DNA from 2 places in the Thiohalobacter sp. genome. Region 1 is predicted to be linked to the other one. Evidence: riboswitches for the same ligand, from Rfam matches in the RefSeq annotation. Region 1 holds a riboswitch; the other holds the start of a gene.
What was found. Region 1 has a riboswitch for cobalamin ahead of btuB (TonB-dependent vitamin B12 receptor). Riboswitches for the same ligand answer to the same signal wherever they lie in the genome.
Positions count from the first base shown of each region.

Region 2: it holds a riboswitch for cobalamin, as region 1 does, so the genes downstream of both, MVF76_RS05710 (ribonucleoside-diphosphate reductase subunit alpha) here and btuB (TonB-dependent vitamin B12 receptor) in region 1, are expected to answer to the same signal.

Region 1 is NZ_JALTON010000031.1:22,826-33,657, reverse strand. Features, by position in the region: gene MVF76_RS04810 (TIGR04211 family SH3 domain-containing protein) at 1-40, opposite strand, end outside; gene MVF76_RS04805 (thioredoxin family protein) at 230-568, shown strand; gene ampD (1,6-anhydro-N-acetylmuramyl-L-alanine amidase AmpD) at 565-1,125, shown strand; gene ampE (regulatory signaling modulator protein AmpE) at 1,168-2,040, shown strand; gene MVF76_RS04790 (histidine phosphatase family protein) at 2,046-2,630, shown strand; gene MVF76_RS04785 (hypothetical protein) at 2,721-3,488, opposite strand; gene MVF76_RS04780 (cobalamin-binding protein) at 3,588-4,463, shown strand; gene MVF76_RS04775 (cob(I)yrinic acid a,c-diamide adenosyltransferase) at 4,567-5,115, opposite strand; gene MVF76_RS04770 (energy transducer TonB) at 5,128-5,829, opposite strand; gene btuB (TonB-dependent vitamin B12 receptor) at 5,836-7,662, opposite strand; cobalamin riboswitch at 7,791-8,021, opposite strand; gene MVF76_RS04760 (hypothetical protein) at 8,158-8,610, shown strand; gene MVF76_RS04755 (sulfurtransferase TusA family protein) at 8,716-8,946, shown strand; gene MVF76_RS04750 (TetR/AcrR family transcriptional regulator) at 9,260-9,859, shown strand; gene MVF76_RS04745 (ABC transporter ATP-binding protein) at 9,905-10,663, opposite strand; gene MVF76_RS04740 (FecCD family ABC transporter permease) at 10,657-10,832, opposite strand, start outside.
Region 2 is NZ_JALTON010000037.1:50,216-61,047, reverse strand. Features, by position in the region: gene carB (carbamoyl-phosphate synthase large subunit) at 1-2,594, opposite strand, end outside; gene carA (glutamine-hydrolyzing carbamoyl-phosphate synthase small subunit) at 2,777-3,925, opposite strand; gene dapB (4-hydroxy-tetrahydrodipicolinate reductase) at 4,071-4,892, opposite strand; gene metE (5-methyltetrahydropteroyltriglutamate--homocysteine S-methyltransferase) at 4,961-7,255, opposite strand; gene MVF76_RS05715 (LysR family transcriptional regulator) at 7,355-8,254, shown strand; cobalamin riboswitch at 8,263-8,486, shown strand; gene MVF76_RS05710 (ribonucleoside-diphosphate reductase subunit alpha) at 8,687-10,832, shown strand, end outside.

The sequences.
Region 1 (10,832 bases):
GGGCGGCGACGAGAAGGATGAACGGCAGAATGCGCTTCACTGGATTTCCTCGGGCAAGAGGGTCGGCCTGCAGCCGACGGATTCTAGGGTCCGTTGTCGGACACGGATGCGGCGGGGTTCACGTTTCCGGCCAGCCGCCCTGCGGGGACACCTGCAAGCTGCTAGGATGCCCATTGGCTCCGCCGGTGCATGATCGCGTGAGCCAACCCCCGAAATCAAGCGGCGCGGCATGTTTCGCAGACTCGACCAGTTCGACTTTCATCACGCCCTGGAGGCCACGACAGGGCTGGCCCTGGTGCTGTTTTCCGCCGCGGCCTGCGGCAGCTGCCGGCACTGGAAACGGCTGCTGGAGGCCTGTGCGGTGCGGCGCGGCGACCTGCAACTGTTCGAGGTCGATGCGGGGCTGGATCCGGGGCTCGCCGCCGAGTTCGAGGTCTTCCACCTGCCCGCGCTGTTCCTGTACGTCGATGGCCGTTACCAGGGGCCGCTGGCGGTGGAGGCCACCCCCGCGGCCGTCGATCGGGGCATCGCCGCACTGCTGGCCGCGCCGCCGCGGGAGGCGCCGTGAGAATCGATGCCCGGGGCTGGCTGGAGGGGGTGCGCCGTGTGCCCAGCGAGAACCGTGACGCGCGCCCCGATCCGGCCGACATCTCGCTGGTGGTGGTGCACGGCATCAGCCTGCCGCCGGGCGAGTTCGGCGGCGATGCCATCGAGGCGCTGTTCACCAACCGGCTCGACCCCGACGCCCATCCGTATTATCCGCAGGTCGCGCATCTCCGGGTGTCCGCCCATGTGCTGATTCGCCGCGACGGCAGCCTGGTGCAGTTCGTTCCCTTCGGGGAACGCGCCTGGCACGCCGGCCAGAGCTGCCACCAAGGGCGCACCGCTTGCAACGACTTCTCGGTGGGCATCGAGCTGGAGGGTGCCGACGACATCGCCTACGAGCCGGTGCAATACCGGGCGCTGGCCGAGCTGATCGCGGCGCTGGCCGAACGCTATCCCGCCATCACCGCCGGGCGTGTCGTGGGTCACAGCGACATCGCGCCCGGGCGCAAGACCGACCCCGGCCCGGCCTTCGAGTGGCCACGCCTGGCCGCGCTGCTGGCAGCAAAGGGCCTTGCTTGACACCCCCGGGGGCTGTCCTTAGCTTGGCGGCAGGAGGAGCACATGACGCTCATTTCCATTCTGCTCGGCCTGGGCCTGGAACGGCTGTACGACCGGGTCCGGCACTGGCGCCGCTATGAACATTTCCACGACTACGTGCTCTGGCTGCGCAGCCGCCTCGCCGAGGCACCCGTGGCCGGCCGGGGCGAGTTGCTGCTGGTGCTGGCCGGGCCGCTGCTGGTCGTCGCCCTGCTGCAGGCCTGGCTGGACGACGCCCTTTGGGGGCTGGGCGGGCTGATCTTTGGTGTGCTGGTGCTGGTTGTCTGCCTGGGGCCGCGCGACCTGTTCGTGGACATCCGTGCCCTGGCCGATGCCGCGGCCTCCGGTGACGACCTGACCTTTGCCCGCTTCGCCGACGAGAGCCTGGCCCTGCCGCTGGTGCCGGAGCCCGACGCCCGCATCGATCAGGTGACCGGCGAACTGCTGGCCGAGGCCAACCGGCGTATCTTCGGTGTCCTGTTCTGGTTTGCGCTGCTGGGGCCGCTGGGCGCCGTGCTCTACCGGGCTGCGCAGGAACTCAGGCTGCGCGAGGCGCAGGATGGCGACCCGCTGTTTGCGCAGGCCATCCTGCAGTTGCTGGCTGTGCTGGACTGGATTCCGGCCCGGCTGACCGCCCTCTCCTACGCCCTGTCCGGCGACTTCGAGGGCGCGCTGACCCGCTGGCGTCACCATGCCGATACGGCGGGATCGGGGTCGCTGGCCTCGGATGCCATCCTCGCCGGTGTCGGCCGCGGTGCCCTCAACGACCCCGGCCCGCACCGCGATCCCGATGCCCAGGCACGACTGCTGGAGTCCGTCTCCGGGCTGGTCGGGCGCGCCCTGTTCGTGTGGGTGTTCGTGATAGCCCTGCTGGTACTGGCTGGTCTGATCGCCTGAATGCCATGACCCGTCTCGACCTGCTTCGCCATGGCGAGCCCGTGGGCGGCCCCCGCTACCGCGGCCAGATCGACGATCCGCTCAGCGAGCGCGGCTGGGCGGAGATGCGTGGCGCCGTCGCCGGCGAGGACTGGGATGTCCTGGTCAGTTCACCGCTTGTCCGCTGCCGTGCCTTTGCCGAGGCGCTGGCCAGGGAACGTGGCCTGCCGCTGGAGATCGAGCACCGCTTCCGGGAGATCGGCTTCGGTGCCTGGGAAGGCCGCACCGCGGCCGAGTTGCGGGCGGAGGACGCCCAGGCCCTGTCGCGCTTCTATGCCGATCCCGTTGCCCACCGCCCACCCGGTGCCGAGCCGGTGGCGGAGTTTCTGGCCCGCATCGCGGCCGGTCTCGACGACTGCCTGCAACGCCACGCCGGCCGACGGGCGCTGGTGGTGGGGCATGCCGGCGTCATCCGCGCTGCGCTCGTGCATCTGCTCGAAGCGCCCGCCCCCAGCCTGTTTCGCATCAAGGTCCCGAGCGCCGGTCTGACCCGCATCGAGGCCGACGGCGAAAGGCCGCCGATGCTGATCTTCCATGGCCGAAGGCCCTGAGGATCACGGCACCGGCAAGGCGTTGCGGCGCCCCTGACCCTGAATGCCCGGGGATGTGCGCGGCACTCTCTGAAGATGGGCCGCGATGACTCAGGGATGCGCGGCGGCGATGCGGCGCAGGGTGGGCACCTCGAGGCCGGCCTCGTCGGCCAGGGCGAGTGCGCGCTGCAGGCGTGCCGGCGCCGAGCGGCCCATGCAGCCGTGATCGGGATCGCCCTCGAAGGCGGCGAGCATGCCCCGGATCAGCGCCTCGGTGTCGAAGTCGCGGCCGGTGAGGTGCGCCTGGATGGCGATGACATCAGCGGCAACGGCGCGGGCGAGGTTCTGATGGTCCCGCCACAGGCTGCTCACGGTGCCGCCGACCTCGAGGCCGGCGATGTTGGTGGTGAGGATGTAGACATTCTTCACCACCAGTTCGAACAGCAGGGCCTCCCTGTCGTCGAGGACGCGGACCGGGATGTCGATGCTCGCCAGCGCGGCGTGCAGGGTTTCGGCCGCGGGACCGCAGGCGGGCGAGGGCAGCAGCACCTTCGAGTCCATGCCCTTCTTCTTCTCGAACCAGACCGAGATCACCGTGGGCTGTTCGATGCCATGGCGTTCCCAGTCGCGCGGCAACAGTTCGTTCTGCAGCAGCACCAGCCGTTCGCGCCAGGGCGCGGGGATGCCCTCCAACGTCGGATGCAGGTCCTTTTCCGCCACCGCCAGCAGCACCAGCTCCGGGTCGGGGAGACTGGCCGATTCCAGTGCCATGTCGGTCTCGCGGGTGACGGGGAAGACCGGATGGCCGGTGCGCAGCAGGCCGCGCGCGAACACGGCGCCCAGTTCTCCGATGCCTATGACCACGACGGGGGATTTCATGCAGATCTCCAGCGGCTGGTTGCGGACGGGCGGCCAAGGATACCCGCCCGGGCGCGGGCTGTCAGCGTCGGCCGGCGGCGCTTCCGGTAGACTGCGGGCATGAAATTTCTGCTGTATGCCTTCGGCCTGCTGGCCCTGACCTGCCGGCTCGCGGTCGCGGTCGTGGCGGTCACCGACGACACCGGGAATCCGGTGCGTCTCGCGGCGCCCGCCGCGCGCATCGTCAGCACCGCCCCCAGCGCCACCGAACTGCTGTTCGCGGCGGGCGCCGGCGCGCGGGTGGTGGCCGTGGACCTGGCCAGCGATCATCCGCCGGCGGTGGCGCGGCTCCCCCGCATCGGTACCCTGGGCGCGCTGGATGTCGAACGCATCGCGCTGCTGGCGCCGGATCTGGTGGTGGCCTGGGGCAGCGGCGCGCGCGGCGCCGATCTCGACCGGCTGCGTGCGCTCGGCGTTGCCGTGTATGTCACCGAGCCCCGGCGACTGGCCGACATCCCCCGTACCCTGCGCGCCCTCGGCCGGCTCGCGCATACCACGGCGGAGGCAGAGGTTGCGGCCCGGACCTTCGAGTCCCGCATCGAGGCCCTGCGCGTGCGCCATGCCGGTGTCCGCCCGCTGCGTGTCTTCTACCAGATCTGGGACCGGCCGCTGATGACACTGGGCGGACCGCACATCCTCACCGAGGTCATCGCACTCTGCGGCGGCCACAACCTGTTCGCCGACGTCGACCGGCTGGCACTGTCGGTGAGCACCGAGGCGGTCCTGGCGCGGCGGCCTGAGGTGATCCTGGCCAGTGGTCTGGGCGCCGAACGGCCGGCCTGGCTGGCGGCGTGGGCCGCCTGGCCGGAACTGCCGGCGGTGGCGAAGGGCCATCTCTACAGCCTGCCGGCGGACCTGCTGCAGCGCGCCGGCCCGCGGCTGGCGGAGGGGGCGGCGCGGCTGTGCGCGCGCCTGGACGCGGCGCGCGGGGAATGAGTCAGGTCCCGGTTCCGAATGGAACACGAAGGCGGGCATCCGCAGGGGTTCCCGGATTCCGCTTGCGCTGCATCCGGGCTACATGAGGGGCCGCGGGGCGGCGTCAGCGGCTGCGGTCCCAGAGCACGTCGTCGCGGCCGGTGGCCCGGTTCAGGTGGCGGGCCAGCACGAACAGGTAGTCGGACAGGCGGTTGAGATACTGCAGCGCCGCGGGGTTGAGGGTCTCGTCGCGTGACAGGCTGAACAGCCGGCGCTCGGCACGGCGGCAGACGGTGCGCGCGACATGGGCCAGTGCCGCGGCCCGGCAGCCGCCGGGGAGGATGAATTCCTTCAGGTAGGGCAGATCGGCATTCAGCGCGTCGAGTCGGGCTTCCAGGTGTTCCACCTGTTTCGCTTCCATACTGCGATGATCCGGGATGGACAGCTCGCCGCCGAGATCGAACAGGTCGTGCTGGATGGCGGTGAGATCGCCTGCGACCTCGCTGGCCGGGTCGATCTCGGTCAGCAGCAAGCCGATCTGGCTGTTCAGCTCGTCGACCGTGCCGAAGGCCTCGACCCGCGGGTGGTCCTTGTCCACGCGGTTGCCGTCACCGAGACCGGTACTGCCGGCGTCGCCGGTGCGGGTGTAGATCTTCGACAGGCGGTGGCCCATGTCTCTCCTGCCTCAGCTGTCCGTCAGCCGGTATTGTACCGGCAGTTCCAGCACCCGGCTGCCGTCGATGAGCCCGGCGGCCAGCCTCACCCGCTGCACCCGGCCGAGGGCCTCGCGCGCCGAGCGGTCGAGCAGGCGGTGCCCCGAGGGCCGGGTGATGCGGATGTCGTCGATTCGCCCGTCGGCATGGAGACGGAAGCCGAGGACCACGTCGCCCTCCCAGCCGAGCCGGCGCGCCAGCGGCGGATAGCGGAAGTGACGGGCCAGGGCGAGGCGGATGTCGGCGAGGATGCGGCTGGCGGCCATGGCCTCTGCGCGGGCCTCGGGCGGCGTGGCGGCTGCGTCGGCAGTCCCGGCCCGGGGAAGCGACGCTGTGGCGGGTTCCACTTCGACGATATGCGGCGCGGGCGGTGCCGACGGGCGCACGGCCTCCCGGGGGGTCGCTGCCGGTACGGCGGGTCGGGTCCGGACCGCGTGCCGTTCGGCCACCTCCGTTTTCACGGCTGTGGAGGCTTGCGGTGTCTCAGCGGCCGCCTGTGCGCTGGCTGTGGTACCGGCCTGCAGCCGTACCGAGAGGGCCGATGCCTGCGGTGCGGCAGGCGGTGTCGATGGCCCCCAGGCTGCAAGCAGTACCGCATGGATCAGCACCGAGGCGAGCAGCATGGCCGCCAGCGGGCGGCCATCGGTGAGGGGCTGTACGACACCGGACGACATGCCCGATCAGCCCTCCGGACGATAGCGCAGGGTGAGCATGAAGTTGCGGCCGTCCTGCGGGTAGTAGCTGACCAGCTCGTAGTCGCGGTCGAACAGGTTGGCGGCGCGCAGTCCCAGGGTCCAGTCGCGTGCCGGCTGCCAGTCCAGGCGCAGATCGACAGTGGCGTAGCCGCCGATGGCGCGGGTGTTGGCGAGGTCGTCATAGCGCCGGCTCTCCGCGCGCAGGGTGCCGCCGAACTGGATTGCGCCGAATTCGCGGTCGAGATCGATGCGCAGCGAGCGTCTGGCGCGTCGGGTGAGCTGGTTGCCCCGGTTGGCGTCGTCGCCGCGATGTTCCGGGTCCATGAAGCCGGCGTTGGCGCGGGCGTCCCATCCACCGATGCGGCCGGCCAGTGTCAGTTCCAGACCGCGGATGCGCGCCTTGCTGATGTTCTGCGGAACGAAGCTGCTGTCGAAGGCGATCAGGTCGTTGATACGGGTTTCGTAGATCTGGGCAGCCCAGCGCAGGCTGCCGGCCAGCCCCGAGAGGCCGAACTCCAGGCTCTTCGAGGTTTCCGGCTGCAGGTTCGGGTTGCTGAAGCCCGGGAAGTAGAGGTCGTTGAAGGTGGGCGCCTTGAAGGCGGTGCCGTAGCTCGCGGTCAGCCGCAGCCGCTCGCCCAGGTCGTGGCCGACCGCCAGGCTGCCGGTGGTGTGGCCGCCGAACTGCTCGTTGTCGTCACGGCGCAGGGCGGCCTCCAGGTCGAAGCGACCGAAGTTGCCGAGGTACTGGGCGAACAGGGCCTTGTTGTCACGGCTGGAGCGGTCGTAGGCCGTGGTCGAGGATACCCGGTCGTCGTACCAGTCGCCGCCGAAGGTGACCAGGCCCGCTGCACCGAGCGGTGTGTCGATCTGGATGCCGGCGCTGTTGCGGCGGGTGTCGAAGCGGGAGGCGGCGCTGCCGTCCTTGAAGTTGTCGGCCTCGTCGCGGCTCTGGCCGACACGCAAGCCCAGCCGCGTCTCGCCCAGCGGCAGTTCGAGGCTGGCGCCCAGCACCTGCTGCAGCCCGTCGGTCTCGTTCTGGAAGCTGCCGTCGTATTCGACCTCGGTGTCGGCGCGCAGCAGGCTCAGGTCCAGGCTCGCCCCATTGTCGAAGCGGGTGCCGGCGCGCAGCGACAGGGAGAGGTTGCGATAGCCGTCGTCGTCCGGTTCCTCGGTGAAGCAGCCGGCGAAGGCAGTGGAGGAGCCGGTGCAGGCATTGAAGCCGTCGGTGTCTTCTCCGGAGAGCTGCAGGTTGTACCAGTGACGGTCGCCGCCGCCGCTGACGCCGCCGCTCAACAGCCGAGTGTTGTGCGTGCCAGTCCCTGCATCGAGACGCAGCCGCGTGTCCCCGCCGCCCTTGCGGGTGAAGATCTGGATCACGCCGCCGATGGCCTCCGAGCCGTACAGCGCCGAGCGCGGGCCGCGCACGATTTCGATGCGATCGATCTGGTCCACCGGGAAGTCCTGGAAGGCCGCCGCACCGGTGGTTGCCGAACCGACACGGATGCCGTCGATGAGGAACAGGACATGGCTGGAGTTGGTGCCGCGCAGGAACAGCGAGGTCTGCTTGCCACGGCCGCCGTTGTTGGCCAGGGTCACGCCGGCCAGGCCGGACAGCAGTTCCTCCACCGACCGGGCCTGCAGGCGTTCGATGTCGGCGCGCGTGATGACGGTGATCGAGGCCAGGGTCTGGTCGGCGGTCTGGGCGGTGCGGGTGGCGGTGACGACAACCGGTGCCATCTCGTCGGCCAGCGCAGGCAGGCTGATGGTGCAGCAAAGGCTCAGGGCCAGGGGCAGGGCTCGGGGGCGAAACATCATGTCGGGCTAGGCTCTCGTGTCGGGGCGCGCACCCGCGCGCCGGTTGCGGTCTGTGGTGGCAAGCGAGAGCGGGGACGGGGAAACGGAACCGGGCCGTTGCGCCGCTGTGCCGCCCTCCGCAGCACATCACACGAACGCCTCAGGCCGGTCTCCGGGCTCGCGAGTGGAAAGCCGGGCTTTCCGGGCCGATCGCCTTCCCGTGTCATCGACACAGTGGCTAGAGGATCGGCCCCTGACTCACCTACCGTTGCGGGGGCAGCGCCGGACTTGCACCGGGGTTCTCCGGGGCGCACCGGCTTCCCGTTTCACCCGCGGCCAGGGGAAGGGCCGCGGGCACCTGAAGCAGGGATGGCGGCAATTTACGCAGCCACCCTGGGGGAGTCAAGCCGCCATGCGGGGAATGTGCTTAAATTGGGCCGCAGCAGGGAATCAGGGGGCGTCGTCGTGGTTGAAGTCGTGACGACGCCGGCCCCGACCACGAGGAACCGAGCCATGAACCGCGCCGAGACACCGACGCAGAATCCCTTTCTCGAGGCCTTCCGGGGCAGCTTCCATGGCGTGCTGCGCTGGCCGCAGCTGGATGCGCTCTGGGAGGTCGTCCGCCGCGATGCCGACGGTGGCTGGTACATCTATGCCGTGGGCGAAACCCCGCCCACCGACACCGCCGAGCCGGAGCAGCTGCTGCGCTTCATCGACGAGGTCGACGCGCTGCTGCGGCGCGAGCACGGCGAGGACTACTGCGGCATCGTCTACACGGATTCCTTCGAGGCGCCGGCCTACATCAAGATCTTCGATCCCAACAACCTCGGCGTCTCCTGCGGCTTCTCCGACAATCCCCCCAAACCCGGCTGGATCCTCTCCAAGATCCCGCCCGTCGATCTCGAGGCCGACGGACCCCTCCCCGGCAACCGCCGCCGCTGGTGGCAGCGCCTGTTCGGGGGCTGACCCCGCCCTTGTCCACCAGTGGCTTGCCCTTGACAGGACCGTTCGCCTGGTCTAAATAAGTAAACGTTTACTAACTTATTGGCGCACGGCGCCAGGAGGCGGGAGATGAGCACATTCGACACGGAACTGGACGCACGCGGTCTCAATTGTCCGCTGCCCATTCTTCGGGCCAAGAAGAGCATCGCCGGCATGAGCAGCGGCCAGGTGCTGCGCATCCTGGCCACCGATCCGGGCTCGGTGAAGGACTTCGAGGCCTTCTGCAAGCAGACCGGCAACCAGTTGGTGGCGTCCAATGATGCCGGCGGCGAGTTCGAGTTCTTCATCCGCAAGGCGTGACGAAGCGGGGCGCGGAGGGCTTCCGCGCCCCGCCGGGTGATACATGCCAGCCCCCATATTGCAGCCGGGCGGAAGCGGGCGGCGGGCAACTTGTTGCGCTGGTGGACGATGAACCGGAATTCGACCTCTTTGTCTCCGCGTGCATTTTGTGGCCGCCCGCATCCTGCTGCGGCCCTGACGGATTTTTGCTCGGTCTCGGGGACGCTTCACTCAAGCCGTAGCGACGGCCACGGCTTGAGTGCCAGCCCTCCCCGAGCCCGGCTGCAAATCCGCCATCATCCGCAGCCCCTGGTGCACTATGGGGGGTAAACGCATGAAGGCCGCCGAGCGGCGGGCGGCGATCCTGGCAGTCGCCAAGGTGCTGTTCGCCGATCGCGGCTATCACGGGGTGTCGGTGGATGAGATCGCCCGCCGGGTCGGCGTCAGCCCGGCGGTGCTCTACCGCCATTTCGAGTCCAAGCAGGTCCTCTACGAAACCGTACTCGGCGAGATCGCGGCGCGGCGCGAGAGCTATGTCGAGGCCATCCTTGCCGAGCCGGATGACTTTGCCCACGTGCTCCGGCGCATGACCCGCGTCTACGTCAATGCCGTGGCCGAGGACCCGGACTACCTGCGCATGGAACTGCACAGCGTGCTCGAGGGCAGTTCCCAGGCGCGCGCCTTCTTCGAGAACCGCTGGCGGCCCTTCGCCGAGTTCATTGCCCACTCCCTGGCCGAAGTCGGTCGCCAGACCGGCCAGCGCACGCCGGATGCCCGGGTCGCCGGCCTGATGTTCCAGGGCATGGTGCGCGAGGCCTTGTACGAGAAGTGCATTCTGGAGTCGCCGCAGGTCAAGGACATCCCCCTCGAAGCCCTGACCGACCGGCTGGTCGAGCTGTTCCTGCGCGCGGTGCTGCCGGGTGGCATTGCGTAGCCTGGAGGGAGGCCGAAGGCCGCAGTCAGGGGGCTGCGGCGGGCATCAGTCGGCGACCCAGACCCTGCCTCCCTCGCAGTCGAGTTGCCGCAGCGGGCAGCCGAACAGCCGTGACAGGCGCGTGGCTTCAAGCAGTTCAGCCGTCGGTCCGGTCTCTGCCTGCCCCCGTCCGAGCAGCAGTACATGATCGCAGCTGCGCTGGGCCTGGTTGAGATCGTGCAGCACCATGACCACGGCGTGGTTGCCGCTTGCGGCCCGTTCCCGCAGCAGGGCAAGGATCCGCTGCTGGTGGGCCAGGTCGACGTGGTTCAGGGGTTCGTCCAGCAGCATCAGCGCCGGGTTCTGCACCAGCAGGGTGGCGAGCGCCACCCGGCGCCGCTCGCCGCCCGACAGGGTACGCACGTCGCGGTGCTCGAAACCGCCGAGATCGACGGCCGCCAGCGCCGTGCGCGCCGCGGCCCGGTCGGCCTCGCCCTCCCAGCCCCAGGGGCCGAGCCAGGGGTAGCGGCCGGTGAGCAGGGTCTCGAGCACGCTGGCCGGGAAGGCGTCACCGTCGTCCTGGGCCATGAGTCCGAGGCGCCGGGCGCGGGCCCGAGGCGCGAGGTTGTCGATGGGTGCGCCGTCGAGCCGGATGGCGCCGGCGGCGGGGGGCAGGAGGCCGGCGAGGCTGTGCAGCAGGGTGGACTTGCCGGCGCCGTTCGGCCCCAGCACGCCCCAGCATTCGCCCGCGCGCACGTCCCAGTCGAAGGGGGCGCACAGGCGGCGTTCCCCTGCCTGCAGGACGAGGCCGCGAATGCTCAGCACGACCGGCTCCGCAGCAGCAGGAACAGGAACAGGGGTACGCCGATGAGCGCGGTGAGTATGCCCACCGGCAGTTGCATGGGCGCCATCAGGTTGCGCGCCGCGGCGTCGGCCAGCACCAGCAGGCTGCCGCCGCCGAGCACGCTGGCCGGCAGCAGCAGGCGGTGGCCGC
Region 2 (10,832 bases), on a different contig from region 1:
GCCGCGATCTTGGCCAGCGGCCGGCCGGTCGCCTTGGAGACGAAGGGCACCGTGCGCGAGGCACGCGGGTTCACCTCCAGTACGTAGATGTCGTCGCCCTTGATGGCGAACTGGGTGTTCATCAGCCCGACCACATTGAGCGCGCGCGCCATGGCCGCCACCTGCTCGCGCATGCGGTCCTGTACCCCTGCGCTCAGGGTGTAGGGCGGCAGCGAACAGGCCGAGTCGCCCGAATGCACGCCGGCTTCCTCGATGTGCTCCATGATGCCGCCGATGAGCACATCACGGCCGTCGCAGACCGCATCCACGTCCACTTCCACCGCATCGTCGAGGAAACGATCCAGCAGCACGGGCGAATCGTTCGACACCTGCACCGCCTCGCGCATGTAGCGTTCCAGATCGTCCTCGTTGTACACGATTTCCATGGCACGGCCGCCCAGCACGTAGGAGGGCCTGACCACCAGCGGATAACCGATCTCGGCTGCCAGCGCCAGTGCCTCGGCCGGCGTGCGCGCGGTACGGTTGGGCGGCTGGCGCAACTCCAGGTCATCGATGAGCTTCTGGAAACGCTCGCGATCCTCGGCCAGGTCGATGGAATCCGGGCTGGTGCCGATGATGGGCGCGCCGGCTGCCTCCAGGTCACGCGCCAGTTTCAGCGGCGTCTGGCCGCCGTACTGCACGATCACGCCCCGCGGTTTCTCGCGGTCGATGATCTCGAGCACATCCTCGAGCGTCAGCGGCTCGAAATACAGCCGGTCCGAGGTGTCATAGTCGGTGGAGACGGTCTCCGGATTGCAGTTGACCATGATGGTCTCGTAACCATCCTCGCGCATGGCCAGCGCCGCATGCACGCAGCAGTAGTCGAACTCGATGCCCTGGCCGATGCGGTTCGGCCCGCCGCCCAGCACCATGATCTTCTGGGCATCGCTCGGCTCGGCCTCGCATGCCTCCTCGTAGGTGGAATACATGTAGGCCGTGGAGGTCGCGAACTCGGCGGCACAGGTGTCCACGCGCTTGAACACAGGCCGCACACCCAGCACATGCCGCAGCTTGCGCAGGGCGCCCTCGCTGCTGCCGACCAGCTTCGCCAGCCGCCGGTCGGAGAAGCCCTTGCGCTTGAGCAGGCGCATGAAATCCTCGTCCAGGGCGTCGATCCCCTGCTCGCGCACCGTCGCCTCGAGACGCACGATCTCCTCGATCTGCACCAGGAACCAGGGATCGATGCGCGTGAACTCCTGCACTTCCTCCAGACTCATGCCATAGCGGAAGGCATCGGCGACGTACAGTGCCCGCTCCGGACCCGGCGTGCGCAGCTCGCGACGCAGACGCTCCTTGGTGTCCTCGGCGCTCATGTCCAGGCGCTCGTCGAAGCCGTCGACGCCCGTCTCCAGGCCGCGCAGGGCCTTCTGCATGGACTCCTGGAAGGTGCGGCCGATGGCCATCACCTCGCCCACCGACTTCATCTGGGTGGTCAGCACCGGCTCGGCCTGCGGAAACTTCTCGAAGGTGAAGCGCGGGATCTTGGTGACCACGTAGTCGATGGCCGGCTCGAAGGAGGCCGGCGTGGCCCCGCCGGTGATCTCGTTCTGCAGCTCGTCCAGGGTGTAGCCGACGGCCAGCTTGGCCGCGACCTTGGCAATCGGGAAGCCGGTGGCCTTGGAGGCCAGCGCCGAGGAGCGGGACACGCGCGGATTCATCTCGATGATGATCATGCGCCCGTTCTCGGGATTGATCGCGAACTGCACGTTGGAGCCGCCGGTATCCACGCCGATCTCGCGCAGCACCGCCAGCGAGGCATCGCGCATGATCTGGTATTCCTTGTCGGTCAGCGTCTGCGCCGGCGCGACGGTGATGGAATCCCCGGTGTGCACGCCCATGGGATCGAAGTTCTCGATGGAGCAGATGATGATGCAGTTGTCCTTGCGGTCGCGCACCACCTCCATCTCGTATTCCTTCCAGCCCAGCGCCGATTCCTCGATCAGCAGCTCGTTGGTGGGCGAAAGGTCGAGGCCGCGCTCGCAGATTTCGACGAATTCTTCCTTGTTGTAGGCAATGCCGCCGCCGGAACCGCCGAGAGTGAAGGAAGGACGGATGATGGTCGGGAAGCCGATCGAGGCCTGTACCTGTAACGCCTCTTCCATGCTGTGGGCCACCGCCGAGCGCGGCATGTCGAGGCCGATCTTCTGCATGGCCTGACGGAAGCGGTCGCGATCCTCGGCCTTGTCGATGGCGTCGCGGCTGGCGCCGATCATCTCCACGCCGAATCGCTCCAGCACGCCCTCGCGGGCCAGATCCAGCGCGCAGTTGAGCGCCGTCTGGCCACCCATGGTCGGCAGCAGGGCGTCCGGCCGCTCGCGCTCGATGATGCGCGCCACCGTCTGCCAGTCCACCGGCTCGATATAGGTCGCATCCGCCATGTCCGGGTCGGTCATGATGGTGGCCGGGTTGGAATTCACCAGGATGACGCGGTAACCCTCCTCGCGCAGCGCCTTGCAGGCCTGGGCACCGGAATAGTCGAACTCGCAGGCCTGGCCGATGATGATCGGCCCCGCGCCGAGGATGAGGATGCTCTCTATGTCAGTCCGTTTGGGCATGGGTTTGTCTTAGAAAATCCAACGCAAAGGCGCAAAGAACGCAGAGGAAAATTCTGTAAACCGGTTTCATGATGACTTTGCGTCTTTGCGTTAGTCTTTTTCCATCAATTCGATGAACCGGTCGAACAGCGCCGCTGAATCGTGATGGGCACGTCGCTGCGCTCCCTTGCCCATCCTGCGCCTCACGCCTCGCGCCTCACTCGCATGAGGTCGATGAAGCGATCGAACAGCGGTGCCACGTCGTGCGGGCCGGGGCTGGCTTCCGGGTGCCCCTGGAAACCGAAGGCCGGGATGTCGGTGCGTTCCACGCCCTGCAGCGAGCCGTCGAACAGGGAACGATGGGTGGCGCGCAGCTTGTCGGGCAGGCTGCCCTCGTCCACCGCGAAACCGTGGTTCTGGCTGGTGATCATCACCGCGCCGCTGTCGAGATCCTGTACCGGATGGTTGGCGCCATGGTGACCGAATTTCATCTTCAGGGTGCGCGCGCCGCTGGCCAGCGACAGCAGCTGGTGACCGAGACAGATGCCGAACAGGGGCACGCGCCGGTCGGCCAGCTCGCGGATGGCGGCAATGGCATAGTCGCAGGGCTCGGGATCGCCGGGGCCGTTGGACAGGAACACCCCATCCGGCTTCAGCTCCATGGCCACGCTGGCCGGCGTCTGCGCCGGGACCACGGTGACATGGCAGCCCCGGTCGACCAGCATGCGCAGGATGTTGCGCTTGACCCCGAAGTCATAGGCCACCACATGCAGCGGCAACTTCTCGTCGATGGGATGCGGCGCCTCGGGCAGACCGCCCTCCAGCGTCCAGGTGCCCTGGGCCCACTCATAGGGCTGATGGGTGGTGACTTCCTTCGCCAGGTCCATGCCCTTGAGGCCGGGGAAGGCCCGGGCGGCTGCCAGTGCCGCCGGCTCGTCCACGCCCTCGCCGGCAACGATGCAGCCGTTCTGGGCGCCCTTCTCGCGCAGGATGCGGGTCAGGCGTCGGGTGTCGATGCCGGCAATGGCCACCACCCGGTTGCGGACCAGATAGTCCTCCAGCGAACACTCTGCGCGCCAGTTGCTGTGGATCAACGGCAGGTCGCGGATCACCAGCCCGGCGGCATGGACGTGCGAGGACTCCTCGTCGATCTCGTTGCAGCCAACGTTGCCGATATGGGGACAGGTCAGGGTGACGATCTGGCGCGCATAGGAGGGATCGGTGAGGATTTCCTGATAGCCGGTCATGGCGGTGTTGAACACCACCTCGCCGACCGTCTCTCCCTCCATGCCGATCGACTCGCCACGAAAGACGCTGCCATCGGCAAGGACCAGCAGGGCAGGTTTCCTCAACGGGACCTCCAGCTCGCATACAGAAAGCGGGAGGACCCCGCTTCAGGCCATCCCGCTGTTTCCAAAAGCCATTTTCCGAGGGTGTCGCCCAGAACGGACGACCACGCGCTGAGGCGGTATTGTACGCCAAGCCCGCCGCGGGTGTCTACGGCGCCGGGAGTTCCTTCAGGCCCAGCACGTCCTGCATGTCGTACAAGCCTGCCGGGCGACCGGCCAGCCACAGCGCCGCGCGCACCGCGCCGGTGGCGAAGGTCATGCGGCTGGAGGCCCTGTGGGTGATCTCCACCCGCTCGCCGATGCCGGCGAACATGACCGTGTGCTCGCCGACGATGTCGCCGGCTCGGATGGTCTCGAAGCCGATGGTCCTGCGGTCGCGTTCGCCGGTGTGGCCCTGGCGGCCATAGACGGCGCAGCTTTCGAGGTCCCGGCCCAGGGCCTCGGCCACCACCTCGCCCATGCGCAGGGCGGTGCCGGAGGGCGCATCGACCTTGTGCCGGTGGTGGGCCTCGATGATCTCGATGTCCACCTCGTCGCCCAGTACCCGGGCGGCCATGTCCAGCAGCTTCAGGCACAGGTTGACGCCGACGCTCATGTTGGGCGCGAACACGATCGGCACCCGCTGCGCTGCCTCGGCAATGGCCGTCTTGCCGGCCTCGTCGAGACCGGTGGTGCCGATGACCAGCGCCTTGCCTCGCTCGGCGCACACGGCAACGTGGTGCAGCGTCGGCCCGGGGCGGGTGAAGTCGATGAGCACGTCGAAGGCATCCGCCGCCGCCGCGACATCGGCGGACAGCGGCACGCCCAGCGCGGGCTGACCGGCGAGCACCCCGGCATCGGTGCCCAGCAGCTCGTGACCCGGGGCCTCGAAGGCCGCCGTCACCTCGGCGTCCCCGCTCTGGCCCACGGCCTCGATCAGGGCCCGGCCCATGCGCCCGGCGGCGCCGGCAATGGCTATGCGTGTCGTCATCGGTGGCAGTTCCCGCAGTCGAAATCAGGCAGGCGGGAAGCCTAACCGAATTCCCGCGAGGGTGCGACTCAGGCCCTGTTCCGGGCCGCGATGGCTGTCCGCATGCGCCGGGCCGCCGCCACCATGTTGCGCAGTGCCGGCTCGACCTCGGCCCAGCCGCGGGTCTTGAGGCCGCAGTCGGGATTCACCCACAGCTGCTCCGCCGGAATACGCTCCGCCGCCCGCTGCAGCAGCGCCACCATCGATTCCACGGTCGGCACATTCGGCGAGTGGATGTCGTAGACGCCGGGGCCGATGTCGTTCGGGTACTCGAAGTCGACGAAGGCATCCAGCAGCTCCATCTGCGAACGCGAGGTTTCGATAGTGATGACATCGGCATCCATGCCGGCGATGGCCGCAAGGATGTCGTTGAACTCCGAGTAGCACATGTGGGTATGGATCTGGGTCTCGTCGCGGACCCCCGAGGCGGTCAGACGGAAGGCGGCCACCGCCCAGTCCAGATAGGCGGCCTGTTCCGCGCGACGCAGCGGCAGACCCTCGCGCAAGGCCGCTTCGTCGATCTGGATGATGCGGATGCCGGCCGCCTCCAGATCGCAGACCTCGTCGCGCAGGGCCAGCGCGATCTGTCGGCAGGTGTCGGCACGCGGCCGGTCGTCGCGGACGAAGGACCAGTTGAGAAGGGTCACCGGGCCGGTGAGCATGCCCTTCACCGGCCGCTCGGTCAGCGACTGGGCGAAGCGCGCCCACTCGACCGTGATCGGCCCCGGGCGCCGGACGTCGCCATAGAGGATCGGCGGCTTCACGCAGCGCGACCCGTAGGACTGTACCCAGCCGAAGCGGGTGATGGCGAAGCCGGCCAGGCGCTCGCCGAAGTACTCGACCATGTCGGTGCGTTCGGGCTCGCCGTGGACCAGCACGTCCAGACCCAGCGCCTCCTGGCGACGAATGATCTCGGCGATCTCATCCCGCAGCAGGCCCTCGTAGGCCGCCGTGTCCAGCCGCCCCTGGCGATGGTCGCGCCGCCACTGGCGGATCTCGGCCGTCTGCGGAAAGGAACCGATGGTCGTGGTCGGAAACGGCGGCAGCCGCAGCCGGGCCTGTTGCAGGGGACGCCGCACGTGGAATGGCGCGTGGCGAGACAGGTCCTCCGCGCCAATGCCCGCCAGCCGCCTGGCCACGGCCTCGCTGTGCAGACGCGGATCGGCCCGGCGTGCCGCGATCGCCGCACGGGCAGCTTCCAGCGCCGGCAAGGCGTCGACATCGCCAGCCAGCACCCGCCGCAACAGGGACAACTCGTCGAGCTTCTGCACGGCGAAGGCGAGCCAGCCGCGCAGGCCCGGATCCAGACTGTCCTCCAGTTCCAGATCCACTGGCACGTGCAGCAGGGAGCAGGAAGGCGCAACCCAGAGCCGTTCGTCGCCGATGCGCTCGCGCGCCTGCGTCAAGGGTTGCAATGCGGCATCCGGGTCGGTCCGCCACACGTTGCGGCCGTCGATCACGCCCAGCGACAGCACCTTGTAGGGCGGCAGCCGGTCGAGCACGGCATCGAGCTGGTCGGCACCGCGCACCAGGTCGACATGCAGCCCGGCCACCGGCAGTCGCGCGGCGAGTCCGAGATTGTCGCCCAGCGCCCCGAAGTAGGTGGTCAACAGCAACCGCGCGCGGCAGGACTGCAACGCATGGTAGGCCCGCTCACAGCCCTGCTGCCAGGCTGGCGGCAGATCCAGCACCAGCGCCGGCTCGTCCACCTGCACCCAGTCGGCCCCCTCGTCGGCCAGCCGCTCCAGCACCTCGCCATAGGCCTCGACCAGCGGTTCGAACAGGTCCAGGCGGTCGAATCCGGCGACCCGCGACTTGGCCAGCCACAACCAGGTGACCGGACCTATGAGCACCGGCTTGAAGGGCAACCCCTGGGCGCGCGCCTCGCGCACTTCCTCGAACAGGCGTTCGCTCGAAATCCGGAACCGCTGCCCCGGCGCCAGCTCCGGCACCAGATAATGGTAGTTGGTATCGAACCACTTGGTCATTTCGCAGGCAGCCAGCGGCGCACCGTCGATGGTCGTGCCGCGGGCCATGGCGAACTGCAGGTCCAGGTCGACTGTGCCTCCCTGCCAGCCGAAGCGGGGCGGCACCACGCCCAGCAGGGCGGCATGATCGAGCATGCTGTCGTAGAAGCTGAAGTCACCGACCGGAATCAGGTCCAGACCGGCCGCGCGCTGCAACGCCCAGTGGCGGGTCCGCAGCTCACGCCCCGTGGCCTCCAGTTGCGCGCGGTCGATGTCCCCGCGCCAGTAGGCTTCCAGGGCCGTCTTCAGCTCCCTGCGCGCGCCGATGCGCGGGAATCCCAGATTGTGTATACGCATGTTGCCGCTCCCTGTTGTATCGGCTGACGGCGGCGAGTATGGTGAGCCGAGGACACTGAATCAAACTCAAATTTTTCACTGCGTCACTGAATTTCATTCATGTTCCTGGAGCTCCGCCATCTGCGCACGCTGCAGGCGCTGGCCGAGACCGGCAGCCTGGCCGGCGCCGCCCGCCGTCTGCACCTCACCCAGTCGGCCCTTTCGCATCAGCTGCGCGCGCTGGAAACCCATTTCGACACCCCGCTGCTGCGCCGCGGCACCCGGCCATTGCGGCTCACCGCCGCGGGCGAACGCCTGCTGGCGCTGGCGCGCCAGGTGCTGCCGGCCGTGGCCGATACGGAGCGGTTTCTCAAGTCCGATGAAGCTGCCGCCGCAGGCCGCCTGCACCTCACCATCGAGTGCCACGCCTGCTACGACTGGTTGCTGCCGCTGCTGGAGGACTTTCGCGACCGCTGGCCGGAAGTGGACATCGACATCCACGCCAGCGCCTTCGACGCCCTGCCCGCACTGCTCGCGGGCGAGGTGGACCTGGTCATCACCTCGGACCGCAGCCGCCACCGCTCGCTGCACTTCGAACCCCTGTTCGACTACGAGGCCCTGCTGGCGCTCGCACCCGATCACCCCCTCACCCGGCTCAAGCGCATCCAGCCCCGGCACCTCGCCGACCAGACCCTCATCACCTACCCGGTGCCACGCTCACGGCTGGACCTGTTCGGCCGCTTTCTCGATCCCGCGGGCGTGGAACCGGCCGCCGTTCGGCCCTGCGAACTGACCGCCGTGATCCTGCAGCTGGTGGCCAGCCGGCGCGGGGTCGCCGCCCTGCCCGACTGGGTGCTTCGGGACGCGCTCGAACGGGAACGGCTGGCCGCACGGCCACTGGGGCGCCATGGCCTGCGCGGACGGATGCTGGCGGCCATCCGCGCCGCCGACGCAGATCTGCCCTGGCTGCGGGACTTCCTCGACCTGGCACGGAAAATGGGGGCTTGCAAGGCACCCTGAACCCCACTATCTTGTGGTTCGTCTCCGGTGCCACCCCAATCCCTTGGGGTGGCTGCAAGAGGGAACCCGGTGCGAATCCGGGACTGACGCGCAGCGGTGAGGGGGAACGAAGGCCGCGCGGCACCGCACCCCGCGGTGCCAGGCACTGTCCGCAGAGGATGGGAAGCCGCGGCCCCAGGCCACATCTGTTCTGCCCCCGAGTCCGAAGACCTGCCGGAGACGACGGCGTCCGCCCGGTCGGCGGCCCGTCCGTAACCCTCGCCTTCGCGTAACAGGCGTCGGGGATGGCGACCCCTTGCGGTTCGCCGGCCGGCCACAAGCCGGCAGACCCAGGTCTTCCCCCACCGTTGACGCGCAGGCGCCCGACCCCAAACCGACGGAGGAGGAAGCGCCATGCCACGACAAGCCCCGACCCCGGGCAGCAACGATCCGATGCCCGGCGTCCCGTTCGCCGGGTCCGCCACAATCCCGCCGACCCTCGACGAGGCGGCCGCGCGCTCGCCGGCAACCACCAGCCACGCGGTGATCCGCCGCAACGGTGCCCGCACCCCCTTCGACCCCACCAAGATCGCCGTGGCCCTGACCAAGGCCTTCCTGGCCGTGGAAGGCGGCCAGGGCGCGGCCTCGCGGCGCATCCACGACACGGTGGCGGCACTGACCGAGGACGTGGTGGCCGCCCTGCTCCGGCGCCAGCCCCAGGGCGGTGCCGTGCACATCGAGGACATCCAGGACCAGGTCGAGCTGGCGCTGATGCGCGGCGGGCATCACAAGGTAGCCCGCGCCTATGTGCTGTACCGCGAACAGCGCGCCCGCGAACGGGCCGCGAGCGCACCCGCCGCCGAGTCCGGGAACGAAGCGCCGCGTCTGAACCTGCGCCGTGCCGACGGCAGCCTGGCCACGCTGGATCCCGCCCTGCTGCGCACCCGTATCGAGCGTGCCTGCGCCGGCCTGGCCGGCGCCGACGCCGGTGCCATCCTGCGGGAGACGGAACGCAACCTGTACGACGGCATGCCCGAGCAGGATGTCGGCCAGGCGCTGATCCTCGCCGCCCGCGGCCTGATCGAGCAGGACCCCGATCACGGGCGCGCGGCGGCACGGCTGCTGCTCGATCGCCTGATCGACGAGGCCCATGCCTTCGTGCTCGATACCCGGCCCGATCTGGACCGGCTGCCGCCGGAGGACCCCTACGCCGACTACTTCGAGCGCTACGTCCGCAAGGCCATCGACACCGAACACCTGGACCCCGAACTCGGCCGCTTTGACCTGGCCCGGCTCGCCGCGGCACTGAAACCGGAACGCGACCGGCAGTTCGGCTACCTCGGCCTGCAGACGCTCTATGACCGCTACTTCCTGCACCACGAGGGCGTGCGCTTCGAACTGCCCCAGGCCTTCTTCATGCGCGTGGCCATGGGCCTGGCCATCCGCGAAATCGACCGCGAGGCACGCGCCATCGAGTTCTACGAACTGCTGTCATCGTTCGATTTCATGAGTTCCACGCCCACCCTGTTCAACGCCGGCACCCTGCGCCCGCAGCTCTCGAGCTGCTACCTGACCACCGTGCCCGACGATCTGGATGGCATCTACAGCGCCATCCGCGACAACGCCCTGCTGTCCAAGTTCGCCGGCGGCCTGGGCAACGACTGGAGCCGGGTGCGCGGTCTGGGCGCCCACATCAAGGGCACCAACGGCACCAGCCAGGGCGTGGTGCCCTTTCTCAAGGTCGCCAATGACACCGCCGTCGCGGTCAACCAGGGCGGCAAGCGCAAGGGGGCCGTCTGTGCCTACCTGGAGACCTGGCACATCGACATCGAGGAATTCCTGGAGCTGCGCAAGAACACGGGCGACGAACGCCGCCGCACCCATGACATGAACACCGCCAACTGGGTACCGGACCTGTTCATGAAGCGGGTGGCGGAGGACGGCGACTGGACCCTGTTCTCGCCCGACGAGGTGCCGGACCTGCACGATCTCACCGGCGCCGCCTTCGAGGCCCGCTATGCCGAGTACGAGGCCATGGCCGAGCGTGGCGAGCTGCGCGTGCACAAGAAGCTCCGCGCCCAGGATCTCTGGCGGCGTATGCTGGGCATGCTGTTCGAGACGGGGCATCCCTGGATCACCTTCAAGGACCCCTGCAACCTGCGCTCGCCGCAACAGCACGCGGGCGTGGTGCATTCGTCCAACCTCTGTACCGAGATCACCCTCAACACCTCCGACGACGAGATCGCGGTGTGCAACCTGGGCTCGGTCAACCTGGCCGCCCACGTCGACGACGAGGGGCTGGACACGGAGAAACTGGCGCGCACCGTGGGCATCGCCCTGCGCATGCTCGACAATGTCATCGACATCAACTACTACAGCGTGCCCCAGGCCCGCCGCGCCAACCTGCGCCACCGGCCGGTCGGACTGGGGCTCATGGGTTTCCAGGATGCGCTGCATCGCCTGCGCATCCCTTACGCCAGCGAGGCCGCGGTCGAGTTCGCCGACCGCAGCATGGAGGCCCTGTCCTACTTCGCCATCCAGGCCTCGACCGAGCTGGCCGAGGAGCGGGGCCGCTATCCCAGCTTCGACGGCTCGCTGT